DNA from 3 places in the Superficieibacter sp. genome. Region 3 is predicted to be linked to each of the others. Evidence: predicted binding sites of a transcription regulator. Region 3 holds the regulator's gene; each other region holds the start of a gene.

Region 1 (5,546 bases), on a different contig from region 3:
TCGGTTACGAGGATCCGTACATTGCCGAGAAGGAGTAACCCGCGCGCCAGAATGCTGGCGCACAGGTTCAACGTCCGGCGCTGAGGTGACGCGGCGGACGAAATTTTAACTGACATGAGAACCCACACGACGCCATGAGCGACGACAATTCACACAGTAGTGACACAATAACTAGCAAAAAGGGATTTTTCTCCCTGTTATTAAGCCAGCTTTTTCACGGCGAACCGAAAAACCGCGATGAACTGCTGGCGCTGATCCGTGATTCCGGGCAGAACGAGCTGATCGATGAAGATACGCGCGATATGCTCGAAGGGGTAATGGACATCGCCGACCAGCGGGTCCGCGATATCATGATCCCCCGCTCGCAGATGGTCACCCTGAAACGCAACCAGACGCTGGACGAATGCCTCGATGTCATTATCGAATCCGCCCACTCGCGTTTTCCGGTGATCAGCGAAGACAAAGATCACATCGAAGGGATTCTGATGGCCAAAGATCTGCTGCCGTTTATGCGCAGCGATGCTGAAGCCTTCAGCATGGATAAGGTGTTACGTCCGGCAGTGGTTGTCCCTGAAAGCAAACGGGTTGACCGGATGCTGAAAGAGTTCCGTTCTCAGCGTTATCACATGGCTATCGTCATTGACGAATTCGGCGGCGTCTCTGGTCTGGTGACCATCGAAGACATTCTGGAGCTGATCGTCGGTGAAATTGAAGATGAGTATGACGAAGAAGAAGATATCGACTTCCGTCAGCTCAGCCGTCACACCTGGACCCTGCGCGCGCTGGCGTCGATTGAAGATTTTAACGACACCTTCGGCACCCATTTCAGCGACGATGAAGTCGATACCATCGGCGGCTTAGTCATGCAGGCGTTTGGTCATTTACCTGCCCGTGGCGAAACCATCGATATTGACGGCTATCAGTTCAAAGTGGCAATGGCGGACAGCCGCCGTATCATTCAGGTTCACGTCAAACTGCCGGAAGATTCTGCGCAACCTAAAATGGACGAGTAATATCAATGGCATGTGCCTCACTTCTTAAACGCCAGCGCGTACGTCTGCTGCTGGCGCTACTTTTCGGAGCCAGCGGAACGCTGGCTTTTTCTCCTTATGACATCTGGCCCGCCGCCCTCATTTCGCTGATGGGCCTTCAGGCGCTGACGCTCAACCGCCGTCCGCTTCAGGCGGCGGGCATTGGTTTCTGCTGGGGCTTCGGTCTTTTCGGCAGCGGCATTAATTGGGTGTATGTCAGCATCGCGCAGTTTGGCGGGATGCCGGGACCGGTCAACGTCTTTCTGGTGGTGCTGCTGGCGGCTTATATGGCGCTGTATACCGGGCTTTTCGGCGGTATTCTGGCGCGATTGTGGCCGAAAACCAGCTGGCTGCGGGTAGCCATCGCTGCACCGGTCGTCTGGCAAATTAGCGAATTCCTGCGTGGCTGGGTATTAACCGGCTTCCCGTGGCTGCAGTTTGGCTACAGCCAGATTGACGGCCCGCTGAAAGGCATGGCGCCCGTCACCGGCGTAGAAGCGATTAACTTTTTGCTGATGATAGTCAGCGGCCTGCTGGTGCTGGCCGCCGTCACCCGCAACTGGCGGCCGCTGGTGGCAGCGTTGGTGCTGTTCGCCCTGCCCATCCCGCTGCGCTATATCCAGTGGTATCAGCCGGAACCTGAGAAAACAACTCAGGTTTCGCTGGTGCAGGGGAATATTCCCCAGTCGCTGAAATGGGATGAAGATCAGCTCATCAGTACGCTCAAGATTTACCTCGATGCCACCCAGCCGCTGATGGGCAAATCTTCGCTGATTATCTGGCCGGAATCCGCCATTACCGATCTGGAAATCAACCAGCAGCCCTTGCTGAAGGAGCTGGACGGAATGCTGCGGGCGAAAGGCAGTTCGCTGATCACCGGCATTGTCGATGCCCGGCTGAACAAGCAGAATCGCTACGATACCTACAACACCATTATTACGCTGGGTAAAGATTCGCCCTACAGCTACGAATCCACCGACCGCTACAATAAAAATCACTTAGTGCCATTTGGTGAATTCGTACCGCTGGAAACCATCCTGCGTCCGCTGGCACCGTTCTTCGATCTGCCGATGTCATCCTTCAGCCGTGGCCCTTACGTACAGCCGCCGCTGTCGGTTAACGGCTATAAGCTGACGGCGGCAATCTGCTATGAAATCATTCTCGGCGAGCAGGTGCGCGACAACTTCCGCCCGGAGAACGATTTCCTGCTGACGATTTCCAACGACGCATGGTTTGGCAAATCCATTGGTCCGTGGCAGCACTTCCAGATGGCGCGGATGCGCGCGCTGGAACTGGCGCGTCCACTGCTGCGCAGTACTAACAACGGTATTACGGCGGTGATTGGCCCGCAGGGTGAGATCCAGGCGATGATCCCGCAGTTCACCCGTCAGGTATTGACCACCAACGTCACGCCCACCACCGGCCTGACGCCTTATGCCCGTACCGGTAACTGGCCGCTGTGGATCCTGACCGCATTGTTCGGCTTTGGCGCGCTGCTGATGAGTCTGCGCCAGCGCCGTTAAGGTTATTTGCCGTCAAAAATCCCTCGCGCAGAGTAGTGCGGGGGATTTTTTTGCCGCGACATTTTCTTGCCGCCGGAAATACGCCGCCGTTCTGCTCCGCTCCCCGTCATGCTCGTCCTTTCTGGCACACCCTTTGCTTAATATTCATAGCCAGCTGCGAAATTCGCATAAGCGCAACCGGGTCGCACCACAATAGCGCACTGGTGGCACCCGAAAAGTGCATTGCGCTATTTTTGCCTTTTAATGGTGCGGCGCACCTCGCAAAAATAAACATTAATGCAGCAAAATCTTTACATTAAGCCAGACTAAATGTTAACAAATAGCAATAACACTGCACGCTTAAGTCGCAGGTCATAACAACACAAACACTCACAATGGGTATCAACAGCGTCCCGGCGCTGACGATAAAAGGAGTTGGATATGCAATTATGTAAACTGGCCACGGCAATGCTGGTCATGGGCATCTCTGCGGGGGTGGTCCATGCAGAGGATGCTGCGCCTGCGGCGGGAAGCACCCTCGAAAAAATCGCCAAAAATGGCGTGATCGTGGTCGGCCACCGTGAATCTTCAGTGCCGTTCTCCTACTACGACAACCAGCAGAAAGTGGTTGGCTATTCGCAGGATTACTCCAACGCTATCGTTGAAGCGGTGAAGAAAAAGCTGAACAAACCTGATTTGCAGGTGAAGCTGATCCCGATTACTTCACAAAACCGTATTCCGCTGCTGCAAAACGGCACCTTCGATTTTGAGTGCGGCTCCACGACCAATAACCTTGAGCGTCAGAAACAGGCCGCCTTCTCCGACACCATTTTCGTGGTCGGGACTCGTCTGCTGGCGAAAAAAGGCGGCAACGTTAAAGACTTCCCGGATCTGAAAGGGAAAGCGGTCGTTGTGACCTCCGGGACCACGTCCGAAGTGCTGCTGCATAAGCTGAATGACGAACAAAAAATGGATATGCGTATCATCAGTGCGAAAGATCACGGCGACTCCTTCCGTACCCTGGAAAGCGGTCGCGCGGTGGCCTTTATGATGGATGATGCTCTGCTGGCCGGTGAACGTGCAAAAGCGAAAAAACCGGATAACTGGGAAATCGTCGGTAAGCCGCAATCACAGGAAGCCTACGGCTGTATGCTGCGTAAAGGCGATACCGAGTTTAAAAAGCTGATGGATGACACCATCGCCCAGGCCCAGACCTCCGGGGAAGCAGAAAAATGGTTTGATAAGTGGTTTAAAAACCCCATCCCACCGAAAAATCTGAACATGAACTTTGAACTCTCTAATGAGATGAAAGCGCTGTTCAAAGAGCCAAACGATAAAGCCCTGAATTAATAAGAACCAGGGGCAGGAGAACCTGCCCTCTCGATTGTCGAAACAGCACGGACAGACTATACGCCGGGGGGTCGTTCCCCACCCGACGCGAATACCGCAGTAAGCTGTTCAACAATCTTCGAGGGTAGCGCTGCTACCCTTTTTTTTCTGGAGTAGAAGTATGTCCATAGACTGGAACTGGGGTATTTTTTTACAGCAGGCCCCCTTCGGCAACACGACGTATCTGGGCTGGCTGTGGAACGGCTTCCAGGTCACCGTCGCGCTGTCGATAACCGCCTGGATCATCGCCTTTCTCGTTGGCTCGCTGTTTGGCATCCTGCGTACCGTCCCGAACCGCTTTTTATCCGGTCTCGGCACGCTGTACGTTGAGCTGTTCCGCAACGTGCCGCTTATCGTGCAATTCTTTACCTGGTATCTGGTGGTGCCTGAGCTGCTGCCGGAAGATCTCGGTATGTGGTTTAAAGCCGAACTGGACCCGAATATTCAGTTTTTCCTCTCCTCAATGATTTGTCTGGGGCTGTTTACCGCCGCACGCGTGTGCGAGCAGGTGCGCGCCGCCATTCAGTCACTGCCGCGCGGGCAGAAAAGCGCGGCGCTGGCGATGGGCCTGACGCTGCCGCAGGCTTACCGCTATGTGCTGCTGCCCAACGCATACCGGGTGATCGTCCCGCCGATGACCTCGGAAATGATGAACCTGGTGAAAAACTCCGCCATTGCTTCAACTATCGGGCTGGTGGATATGGCGGCGCAGGCGGGCAAACTGCTGGATTACTCCGCGCACGCCTGGGAATCGTTTACCGCGATCACCCTCGCCTACGTGCTGATTAACGCCATTATCATGGTGGTGATGAATTTGGTAGAACGTAAAGTACGCCTGCCGGGCAATATGGGAGGCAAATAATGTACGAATTTGACTGGAGTTCCATCGTCCCCTCCCTGCCTTATCTGCTCGACGGGCTGGTGATAACGCTTAAAATCACCGTGACCGCCGTGCTGATTGGTATCGTCTGGGGCACCCTACTGGCGGTGATGCGGCTGTCGACCTTTAAGCCGGTGGCCTGGTTTGCCACCGCCTACGTGAACGTTTTCCGCTCCATTCCGCTGGTGATGGTGCTGCTGTGGTTTTATCTGATTGTGCCGGGCTTCCTGCAAAACGTGCTGGGGCTGTCGCCGAAAACGGATATCCGCCTGATCTCCGCGATGGTGGCATTTTCGATGTTTGAAGCCGCCTACTATTCGGAAATTATCCGTGCTGGTATTCAGAGCGTCTCGCGCGGGCAGTCCAACGCGGCGCTGGCGCTGGGGATGACTCACTGGCAGTCGATGAAATTGATCATTCTGCCGCAGGCGTTCCGCGCCATGGTGCCGCTGCTGCTCACGCAGGGCATTGTGTTGTTCCAGGATACCTCGCTGGTTTACGTGCTCAGCCTCGCCGATTTCTTCCGTACCGCCTCGACCATTGGCGAGCGTGACGGAACCCAGGTCGAAATGATCCTCTTTGCCGGTGCGGTTTACTTTGCTATCAGCCTGAGTGCTTCGCTGTTGGTCAGCTATTTGAAGAAAAGGACAGTATCATGATTTCCCTGAAAAACGTTTCTAAATGGTATGGTCACTTTCAGGTGCTGACCGACTGCTCAACGGAAGTAAAAAAAGGTGAAGTGGT
Region 2 (5,546 bases), on a different contig from region 3:
GCAGGTGGCAACCATTGATCACTCCATGTGGTTCCACCGCCCGTTCAGTCTGAACGACTGGCTGCTTTATAGCGTGGAAAGCACGTCTGCCTCTGGCGCGCGCGGGTTTGTACGCGGGGAATTTTATACTCAGGATGGGGTGCTGGTAGCGTCTACCGTGCAGGAAGGGGTAATGCGTAACCGGGGTTAGTCACATTTCCCCCTCCGGGGAGGGGGAAATGATTAACGTATCTTATGCGTTATACGCATTCTCGCCGTGGCTGTTGACGTCCAGCCCTTCGCGTTCCTGCTCTTCCGGGACGCGCAGACCGACGGTCATATCCGCCAGCTTGTAGCCGATAAAGGCCACGACCGCAGACCAGACGATAGTAATCGCAATACTTTCCAGCTGCACCAGCACCTGGTGACCCATCGTCACGCCTTCCGCATAACCCACGCCGCCCAGTGAGGTCGCCGCAAAGATGCCGGTCAGGATACAGCCGACAATACCGCAAACGCCGTGAACACCGAACACATCGCAAGGATCGTCCACCCGCAGCAGACGTTTCAGCATGGTCACGCCCCACAGCCCTGCCAGACCTGCCGCGATCCCGACGATCAGCGCACCGCCGACACCGATGTAACCGCAGGCAGGCGTTACGCCAACCAGCCCGGCAATCGCCCCGGAACAGGCACCCAGCAGAGAAGGTTTACCCCGCGTAACCCACTCGCCGAAGACCCAGGCGAGGATTGCACCCGCCGTGGCAACCACGGTATTAACGAAAGCCAGCGCCGCGATTTCGTTAGCCGCGCTCGCAGAGCCAGCGTTAAAGCCAAACCAGCCCACGTAGAGGATCGCCGTGCCGGTAAAGACCATCGGCAGGTTGTGCGGCTTGAAGGCTTCTTTGCCGAAGCCCACGCGTTTACCAATCAGATACGCGCCCACCAGCCCGGCGATAGCGGCGTTAATATGCACCACCGTCCCGCCTGCAAAATCCAGCGCGCCGTGCGAAGCCAACAGACCGCCGCCCCACACCATGTGGGCGATCGGCACGTAGGAGAGCGTCAGCCAGACCACCACAAAAATCAGCACCGCGGAAAAACGAATACGTTCCGCCAGCGCGCCCACAATCAGCCCGACGGTAATGCAGGCAAACGAGCCCTGAAACGCGACATGAATATACTGGTAGAAGCTGCCCATCACCGCCGTCAGCTCGATATTTTTCAGCATCGCCCAGTTAAAGTTACCGAAGAAGCTGTTGCCTTCGCCAAACGCCAGCGAGTAACCGTAGACCACCCACAGCACGCAGACCAGCGCGAAGGTGACGGTGACCTGGGTCAGCATAGAAAGGACGTTTTTGCCACGGATCAGGCCGCCGTAAAACAGCGCGATCCCCGGCACGGTCATAAACAGCACCAGCGCAGTACAAATCATCATAAAAGCGTTGTCTGCTTTATCTGCCACCGCTGGCGCAGCCATCGCCAGACCGGGGGCCAGCATCAACGCGGCTAAACCTGTTTTCATCGTTGCTATCTTCATTTTTTTGTTCCCTATCACTGTGTGCCAGGAGTCAGAGTGCCGCTTCGTCGGCTTCGCCGGTACGAATGCGAATAACGCGTTGCAGCTCAGCGACAAAAATTTTGCCGTCGCCAATTTTTCCCGTGTAGGCCGCTTTGCTGATGATGTCGATCACTTCGTCGAGCTGGTCGTCAGCGATAGCCACATCAATTTTCACTTTCGGCAGAAAGTTAACGCTGTACTCCGCACCGCGATACAGTTCGGCATGTCCTTTCTGGCGTCCGAAGCCTTTCACTTCGGTCACGGTCAGCCCCTGAATACCAATAGAAGAGAGCGCCTCGCGCACGTCTTCGAGTTTAAATGGCTTGATTACCACTGTTACCAGCTTCATAGATCCCCTCCAGTCAGAATTCAGTCAAGGCCGCATTTCATACGCAGGAGATAAAGCAAGCGGCGTGCCAGGAATGATCGGAAGCGTCGCAATGGCGGATTGGCTGGCGGGAAAAAGTGTGACCGGGGTTCAGATTGTGACAGGTCAAAAAAAACGCACCATGCTGGTGCATGATGCGTCCGATTATTGCACCAGCAGATCCCGGTGCCTGAAAATAGTGCGTCAGGCGGAAAGAGATCCCTCATGCGCGCTGGCCTGAAGCTCTTCCCCGGCAAGCTGCAACTGATACATTTGCCAGTAGCGGCCTTTGGCAGCGAGAAGCTGCTGATGCGTTCCGCGCTCCACGCCCTGCCCGCGATGCAGCACCATAATGGTATCCGCTTCCACAATAGTGGACAGGCGGTGGGCGATCACTACAAGCGTAGTGCGCTCGCGCACGGCGGCCAGCGCCTGCTGGATCGCGCGTTCGGTGCCGGAGTCAATGTTGGCGGTGGCTTCGTCGAGGATCAGGATTTGCGGCGTCTCAACCAGCACCCGCGCCATCGCCAGCAGCTGTTTTTGCCCGACCGAAAGATTATTGCCCTGCTCGCCGAGCGGCGTATGTATACCGTCGCTCATACTGCGCGCCAGATCCGCCAACTGGACGGTTTCCAGCGCCTGCCAGACCGCCTCTTCGCTGATATTGCGCCCCAGCGTCACGTTGGTCAGGAAGGTATCGGCGAGCACCACCGGGTCCTGTTGCACCATCGCCACACCCTGGCGCAGGGTGGCGTGACTGAGCGAGGCCAACGGACGACCGTCCAGGCGGATCTCACCGTCAGTCAGCGGATAGTTGCCCATCAACAGGCTGGCGAGCGTGCTTTTGCCGCTGCCGGTGTGCCCTACCAGCGCCACGAAGCTGCGGGACGGGATGTTAAGCGTGATGTCCTGCAAGACCAGCCGATCTTCGTGATAGGCAAAAGAGACATGCTCAATGTCGATAGCCCCACTGCCCAGCGGCCGATCGTCCGTGCCGTAGGACTGGCGCGGTCGGTCCATCAGTTCAAACACGCGCTCTCCGGCGACCACCGCCTGTTGCAGCATCGACTGCTGCGTCGTCAGCTCGATCAGCGGTTCATTAAGACGCCCCAGATAGCTGATAAACGCATACAGCACGCCCACTTCAATGGTGCCGACGGCGGTAAAGCCGAACAGCATCAGCAGCCCGCAGAGGATCAGCGCGGAGAACAGGCTGAGCAGCGGGCGCAGCAGAAAACCATCCAGCCTGAGGGTCTGCATTCGCGCCAGATAATGCGCATGGCTGGCCTCGCGCATTCGCTCGCCGAAACGGGCCTGCTGGCGGAACTGCTGGATCACGCTCATACCGTTAATGGCTTCGTTAAAGCCATCGTTGATTTGAGCCAGCCAGGCGCGCACCCGTCGCACAATCGGCGTGCTGTAACGCTGATAAATCAGCATGACGATCATTACCGCCGGGAAAATGGTGATCGCGACCAGCGCCATTCGCCAGTCGAGGCTGAACATCGCCACCAGCATTGCGCCGACCAGCGCCGCGCTGCGCAGCACGGTGGCGACGACAGTGACGTAGAGGTCGCGGATCACCTCGGTGTCGTTGGTGACGCGCGAAATCAGTTCGCCCACCGGCTGGGTATCAAAAGCGCTGAGCGGCTGGCGCAGCGCTGCATCCATCACATCGGTGCGCAACTGCTGCACCACGCCCACCGCCGCACGGTTAAACAGCAGCGACTGGGAATAATGCAGCCACGCGGCGAGAATTTGTAATCCGACGTAGGCGGCAGCCAGGCCGCTAATCAGCCCCAGCGGCAGCCAGCGCTTCGAAACCATATTGTCGATGAAATAGCTGATCAATAGCGGGCCACTGACTTCGGCAATCGCCGCAATCCACATCATCACCACGGCGATGGTCAGCGGTTTACGCCACGGAGATCCATAGGCCAGCAGACGTTTCAGCGTCGGCCATAATTGTCCAAAACTACGCATTGATGGCCTCCTCTGGCTCGTCGTCCAGCGCCGCTTCGAGTTGCTGATAGCGATACATATCCCGATACCAGCCGGGCCGGGCGACAAGCTGATCGTGATCGCCGCGCAGGGTGATATGCCCGTGCTGCATCACAATGATTTCGCTGGCTTCGGTGAGTGCGGAGAGACGATGCGCGCTGATAATCACCGTACGGTCGGTGCCCCACTGGCGCAGATTGTGGAGGATTTGATGTTCGGTGCGCCCATCCACCGCCGACAGCGCGTCGTCGAGGATCAGGATCTCCGCATCCAGCAGCAGCGCCCTGGCAATCGACAGCCGCTGTTTCTGCCCGCCGGAAAGCATCACCCCGCGCTCGCCGACTTCAGTCTGGTAGCCGTGCGGCAGGCGCAGGATATCCTCATGCACGCTGGCAAGCCGCGCCACCTGTTCAATTTCCTCCTGCGTCGCGCCGGGCTTGCCGAGGGCAATATTGCTGGCGACGGTATCGGAAAACAGGAACGGGGTTTGATTGACCACCGCCAGGCGGCTGCGCCAGTTATCGATCTGCAACCGCGAGAGGGAAATATCGTGAAAGCGAATATCGCCTTCATCGACGTCAAAGTGGCGCTGGATCAGCGCTAAAACGGTACTTTTCCCGGCCCCGGTCGGGCCGCAAATGCCCAGCATCTGTCCGGGCCTGAGGGTAAAATTAACCTGCGTCAGGGTGGGCTGCGCCGCGTGCGGGTAGCGGAACTGGCCGATGGCGACATCCAGCGTGCCGCGCTCCGGCGGCAGGGTTTCGCTGCCGTCGTTGACTACCGGCGCTTCGGCAAGCAGCGCGCGGATCCGGCTGTAAGCGGCGCTGCCACGCTCGACGATATTAAACATCCACGCCAGCGCCAGCATCGGCCAAATCATCAGCCCCAGGTACATAATAAAGCTGGTTAGTTCACCCAGCGTTAAGACGTTGTTGATCACCATCCAGCTTCCGCCGCCGATGGCCAGCAGGTTTGCCGTGCCAATAGCAATGTAAATGGTGGGATCAAAACGCGCGTCGATACGCGCCACGCGCATGTTTTTCGCGCCGGTATCGGCAGCATCGGCGGCAAACATCGCCGACTGGCGATCTTCCAGACCAAACGCTTTGATCATGCGGATGCTGGTCATGCTCTCCTGAGTACGGTCGTTAAGCGAGGAAAATGCCGCCTGCGCCAGCTTGAAGCGCTCATGCAGGCTGTCGCCGTTGCGTTTGATCATCAGCGCCATGACCGGCATCGGCACCAGCGCCAGCAGGGTGAGCTGCCAGCTGATTTGCGTGGACATCACAATCAGCACCGCGCAGCCCATCACCAGCGAATCCACCAGCGTCAGCACCCCTTCCCCGGCGGCGAAAACCACCCGATCGACATCATTGGTGGCGCGGGCGATGAGATCCCCGGTGCGGTGGCGCAGGTAAAATTCCGGGTGCTGGCGGCTGAGCTGACGGTAATAATCCTCCCGCAGCTCAACGGCGAGTTGATAAGAGGCACCGAAAAGCAGCACGCGCCAGACGTAGCGCAGCAGATAGACGACCACGGCAATCAGCGCCATTAAACCCAGCCACATCAGCACCTGCGTTGCGCTGTAGTGCCGCTGCGTGACGCCATCAACGATGATCCCCACCACTTTTGGCGGGA
Region 3 (5,546 bases):
GCTGCTGACCACGTATGACACGACGAAAGTCGAAACCTGGTCGATTAAAGCGGATAAAGCGAAGCTGACTAATGACCGTATGCTGTATCTTTACGGCCACGTTGAAGTGAACGCGCTGACCCCGGACGCTCAACTACGCAAAATTACGACGGATAATGCCATAGTGAATTTGATCACCCAGGATGTCACCTCTGACGATCTGGTGACGTTATACGGTACGACATTTAATTCCAGCGGCCTGAAAATGCGCGGAAACTTACGCAACAAAAACGCCGAGCTGATTGAAAAGGTTAGAACCTCATATGAAATTCAAAACAAACAAACTCAGCCTTAAGCTTGTACTGGCCAGTACGCTTCTGGCGGCCAGCCTTCCCGCGCTGGCGTTAACGGGCGACACCGATCAGCCCATTCATATTGAGTCCGATCAGCAGTCGCTGGATATGCAGGGCAATATCGTCACCTTCACCGGTAACGTCGTTGTCACGCAGGGCACGATCAAAATTAACGCTGACAAAGTGGTCGTCACCCGTCCTGGCGGTGAGAAAGGCAAAGAGGTGATCGACGGCTACGGTAAACCGGCCACCTTCTACCAGATGCAGGACAACGGCAAACCGGTGAAAGGCCATGCCTCGCAAATGCATTACGAGCTGCAAAATGACTTTGTGACCCTGACCGGCAACGCTTTCCTTGAACAGGTCGACAGCAATATTCAGGGAGACAAAATCACCTATCTGGTGAAAGAGCAGAAAATGCAGGCGTTCAGCGAAAAAGGCAAACGGGTAACCACCGTTCTGGTGCCATCGCAATTGCAGGATAAGAGTAACAACCAGGCTCCGGCGCAGAAAAAGAGTAACTAATTCATTATGGCAACATTAACTGCAAAGAACCTCGCGAAGGCTTATAAAGGCCGCCGGGTGGTGGAAGACGTCAGTCTGACCGTAAAGTCCGGTGAGATCGTTGGTCTGCTGGGTCCAAACGGTGCGGGTAAGACCACCACGTTTTATATGGTCGTCGGCATTGTCTCGCGCGATGCGGGCAACATTATCATTGATGACGATGATATTAGCCTGCTGCCGCTGCACGCGCGGGCGCGTCGGGGTATCGGTTATCTGCCGCAGGAAGCCTCCATTTTCCGCCGTCTTAGCGTATACGACAACCTGATGGCGGTCCTGCAAATTCGTGACGATCTCACGTCAGAACAGCGCGAAGATCGCGCGAAAGAGCTGATGGAAGAGTTCCATATCGATCATTTGCGCGACAGCCTCGGCCAGGCCCTCTCCGGCGGTGAACGTCGCCGCGTGGAAATTGCCCGTGCGCTGGCTGCTAATCCGAAATTTATCCTGCTGGATGAACCCTTTGCGGGCGTTGACCCCATTTCCGTTATCGACATCAAACGTATTATTGAGCACCTGCGAGACAGCGGCCTCGGCGTTCTGATCACCGATCACAACGTGCGTGAAACGCTGGCAGTGTGTGAGCGAGCCTATATCGTGAGCCAGGGACACCTGATCGCCCACGGTACGCCAGACGAAATCCTTAAAGACGAACAGGTTAAGCGCGTGTATCTTGGGGAAGACTTCAGACTCTGATAGGGTGTATTCATGATGCATCCCGGCGCAGCCAGCACAGAGGCTGCGTAAATGATGAAGTGTAAGAAGTCAGCGACGTAAACTCGGGAGAAAATCGCTCTGAATATGAAGCAAGGTTTGCAATTAAGGTTTAGTCAACAGCTTGCCATGACGCCGCAGCTGCAACAGGCGATCCGTCTGCTGCAACTGTCGACGCTGGAACTTCAGCAAGAACTTCAACAGGCACTGGAAAGTAATCCACTGCTTGAGCAAACCGATCTTCACGATGAAATTGACGCCAAAGAGACCCCGGATAGCGAGTCGCTGGATACCGCTGACGCCCTTGAGCAGAAAGATATGCCAGAGGAGTTGCCGCTTGATGCCAGTTGGGACGAGATCTACACGGCGGGCACCCCTTCCGGTAACGGCGTCGATTATCAGGACGACGAGCTGCCGGTGTACCAGGGCGAAACCACCCAGTCGCTACAGGATTACCTGATGTGGCAGGTGGGTCTGACGCCGTTCTCTGACACCGACCGCGCTATCGCCACTTCCATTGTTGATGCCGTGGATGACACCGGTTATCTGACCGTCTCCGTTGACGATATTCTTGAAAGCACAGGCGACGACGAAATCGGGCTGGATGAAATTGAGGCGGTGCTCAAGCGCATCCAGCGTTTTGATCCGGTGGGCGTGGCGGCGAAAGATCTGCGCGACTGCCTGCTGATCCAGCTTTCGCAATACGCCAAAGACACGCCGTGGCTCACCGAAGCACGGCTTATCGTCAGCGATCATCTCGACCTGCTCGCCAATCACGATTTCCGCACCCTGATGCGCGTCACGCGTCTGAAAGAAGATGTGCTGAAAGAAGCGGTAAACCTGATCCAGTCGCTGGACCCGCGTCCCGGTCAGTCAATCCAGACCGGCGAGCCGGAGTACGTCATCCCGGACGTGCTGGTGCGAAAAATCAGCGATCGCTGGGTGGTCGAACTCAACTCTGACAGTATTCCCCGTCTGCAAATCAATCAGCACTACGCCGCCATGGGCGGTAGCACCCGCAATGAAGCGGATAACCAGTATATCCGCAGCAACTTGCAGGAAGCGAAGTGGCTGATTAAGAGCCTTGAGAGCCGCAACGACACCCTGCTGCGCGTCAGTCGCTGTATCGTTGAGCAACAGCAGGCGTTCTTTGAGCAGGGCGAAGAGTTTATGAAACCGATGGTGCTGGCGGATATCGCCCAGGCCGTCGAAATGCACGAATCCACGATTTCCCGCGTGACGACCCAGAAATATCTGCACAGTCCGCGCGGCATTTTTGAACTGAAGTATTTCTTCTCCAGCCACGTAAATACCGAGGGCGGCGGCGAAGCCTCCTCCACGGCGATTCGGGCGCTGGTGAAGAAGTTAATCGCTGCGGAGAACCCCGCGAAACCGCTGAGCGACAGCAAATTAACCACATTGCTGTCCGATCAGGGGATCATGGTGGCACGCCGCACCGTTGCGAAGTATCGAGAGTCTTTATCCATTCCGCCGTCTAACCAGCGCAAACAACTGGTGTGACACAACCGATAAGGAAGACACTATGCAGCTAAACATCACTGGGCACAATGTCGAGATTACTGATGCACTCCGCGATTTTGTCAGCACAAAATTTGCTAAGCTGGAGCAGTATTTTGACCGCATCAATCAGGTCTACGTTGTGTTAAAAGTGGAAAAAGTGACGCATATTTCGGATGCCACCCTGCACGTTAACGGGGGTGAAATTCATGCCAGCGCGGAAGGGCAGGATATGTACGCGGCTATCGACGGTTTAATTGATAAACTGGCGCGACAGCTAACCAAACATAAAGATAAACTGAAACAACACTGATTGTCCGGGCGTTCGCCTGACGTATACCGCGTCAGGCGAGGCTTAGGTGAAACTATGATGAACAATGATGCAGCCCTACAACTGAGCACTGTCCTTAACCAGGAATGTACCCGCAGTAACGTTCACTGCCAGAGCAAGAAACGCGCGCTGGAAATTATCAGTGAGCTGGCAGCAAAGCAGCTGAGTCTGCCGCCGCAGGTCGTATTCGAAGCGATCCTCACCCGTGAAAAAATGGGGAGTACCGGTATCGGTAACGGCATCGCCATTCCTCACGGCAAGCTGGAAGAGGACACCCTGCGCGCGGTTGGCGTCTTTGTACAACTGGAAACGCCGATTGCCTTTGACGCTATCGACAACCAGCCGGTGGATCTACTCTTCGCCCTGCTGGTTCCGGCTGACCAGACCAAAACGCATCTGCATACTCTTTCGCTGGTGGCAAAACGCCTGGCGGATAAAACCATTTGTCGTCGCCTGCGAGCGGCACAAAGTGATGAAGAGCTGTATCAAATCATCACCGAAAACGAACACAGTGATGATGTTTAGCAGGGATAATACTTTACCCTTTGCTGTACTGAGGAGAAACGGTACATGGTACTGATGATCGTCAGCGGTCGCTCCGGCTCGGGGAAATCCGTAGCCCTGCGCGCGCTGGAAGATATGGGCTTCTACTGTGTAGATAACCTGCCCGTGGTGCTTTTGCCGGAACTGGCGAAAAGTCTGGTCGATCGTCAGACTTCCGCCGCCGTCAGCATAGACGTGCGTAATATGCCGGAATCACCCGAGATTTTTGAACAGGCAATGCAAAACCTGCCGGATGCCTTTTCGCCGCAGCTGCTGTTCCTTGACGCAGACCGCAACACGCTGATCCGTCGCTACAGCGACACGCGCCGCCTGCATCCTCTTTCCAGTAAGAATCTTTCGCTGGAAAGCGCCATCGATCAGGAGAGCGATCTGCTGGAGCCGCTGCGCTCGCGTGCCGATCTTATCGTCGATACCTCCGAGATGTCGGTTCACGAACTGGCGGAAATGCTGCGCACGCGGCTACTGGGCAAGCGCGAACGCGAACTGACGATGGTGTTTGAGTCCTTCGGCTTTAAGCATGGCATCCCCATCGACGCGGACTACGTTTTTGACGTGCGTTTTCTGCCAAACCCGCACTGGGACCCGAAACTGCGTCCAATGACCGGCCTCGACAAACCGGTCGCCGCGTTTCTTGACCGCCATACCGAAGTACATAACTTTATTTACCAGACCCGTAGCTACCTGGAACTGTGGCTGCCGATGCTCGAAACCAACAATCGCAGCTATTTAACCGTGGCGATTGGCTGTACCGGCGGTAAGCACCGTTCCGTGTATATTGCCGAGCAGCTGGCGGACTACTTCCGCTCGCGCGGTAAAAACGTACAGTCCCGTCACCGGACGCTGGAAAAACGCAAATCATGACCGTAAAGCAGACTGTTGAAGTCACCAACAAGCTGGGAATGCACGCCCGCCCGGCCATGAAGCTGTTTGAGCTGATGCAGGGCTTCGATGCCGAAGTGCTGCTGCGCAACGATGAAGGCACCGAAGCCGAGGCGAACAGCGTGATTGCGCTGCTGATGCTGGATTCCGCCAAAGGCCGACAGATAGAAATCGAAGCCAGCGGCCCGCAGGAAGTCGAAGCGCTGGCGGCGGTCATCGCCCTGTTTAATTCCGGCTTTGATGAAGATTAACTGCCTGTCCCGCCAGGGACGGGGGTTTATATTAATTAAATCAACATACTTTCATTAAATATTCATTATTTAAATAATCCACTTCCGTATTTTTTATTATAAACCCGCTCTCCTTTTTTATTAGTCGTCACTGTTACTGACCTCTCTTACCACACCGCCTAAAGCGGCAAGTACCTGCGCCTGTAGCTCGAATATGGGACCCTTTTGCATTCTTAGTTGAAATATGAATGCCCGCAGGTGTTGACCCTTGCTGCGGGTATTACCCTTCGCAGTAAAGGCAATTTGTACATTCCGTGCTCTTTTTGCAGCCAAAGTAATGCTTAAGAAAACCTTAACAATCTTGTTGAAGTTCCATTTAAGTCTGCCGTCCATACTGCTTTCAACAGAGCACATATT

The links. Region 3 encodes sigma-54, which starts transcription at its own class of promoters, with help from an activator protein. Its sites were predicted from a motif close to GTTGGCACANNTTTCGCTNT; they were not measured.
Region 1: the regulator sigma-54 is predicted to act here: its motif matches at 2,675-2,694, upstream of RT197_RS09480 (amino acid ABC transporter substrate-binding protein).
Region 2: the regulator sigma-54 is predicted to act here: its motif matches at 1,942-1,961, upstream of glnK (P-II family nitrogen regulator).

What each region holds. Positions count from the first base shown of each region.
Region 1 covers NZ_DAMAPU010000004.1:75,460-81,005, forward strand. Annotated here, with positions in the region: gene ybeY (rRNA maturation RNase YbeY) at 1-38, shown strand, start outside; gene corC (CNNM family magnesium/cobalt transport protein CorC) at 135-1,013, shown strand; gene lnt (apolipoprotein N-acyltransferase) at 1,019-2,554, shown strand; gene RT197_RS09480 (amino acid ABC transporter substrate-binding protein) at 2,975-3,883, shown strand; gene gltJ (glutamate/aspartate ABC transporter permease GltJ) at 4,044-4,784, shown strand; gene gltK (glutamate/aspartate ABC transporter permease GltK) at 4,784-5,461, shown strand; gene RT197_RS09495 (amino acid ABC transporter ATP-binding protein) at 5,458-5,546, shown strand, end outside.
Region 2 covers NZ_DAMAPU010000004.1:298,770-304,315, forward strand. Annotated here, with positions in the region: gene tesB (acyl-CoA thioesterase II) at 1-190, shown strand, start outside; gene amtB (ammonium transporter AmtB) at 233-1,519, opposite strand; gene glnK (P-II family nitrogen regulator) at 1,551-1,889, opposite strand; gene RT197_RS10520 (SmdB family multidrug efflux ABC transporter permease/ATP-binding protein) at 2,112-3,890, opposite strand; gene RT197_RS10525 (SmdA family multidrug ABC transporter permease/ATP-binding protein) at 3,883-5,546, opposite strand, start outside.
Region 3 covers NZ_DAMAPU010000002.1:77,149-82,694, reverse strand. Annotated here, with positions in the region: gene lptC (LPS export ABC transporter periplasmic protein LptC) at 1-334, shown strand, start outside; gene lptA (lipopolysaccharide ABC transporter substrate-binding protein LptA) at 303-857, shown strand; gene lptB (LPS export ABC transporter ATP-binding protein) at 864-1,589, shown strand; gene rpoN (RNA polymerase factor sigma-54) at 1,695-3,128, shown strand; gene hpf (ribosome hibernation promoting factor) at 3,151-3,438, shown strand; gene ptsN (PTS IIA-like nitrogen regulatory protein PtsN) at 3,493-3,981, shown strand; gene rapZ (RNase adapter RapZ) at 4,027-4,881, shown strand; gene npr (PTS phosphocarrier protein NPr) at 4,878-5,150, shown strand.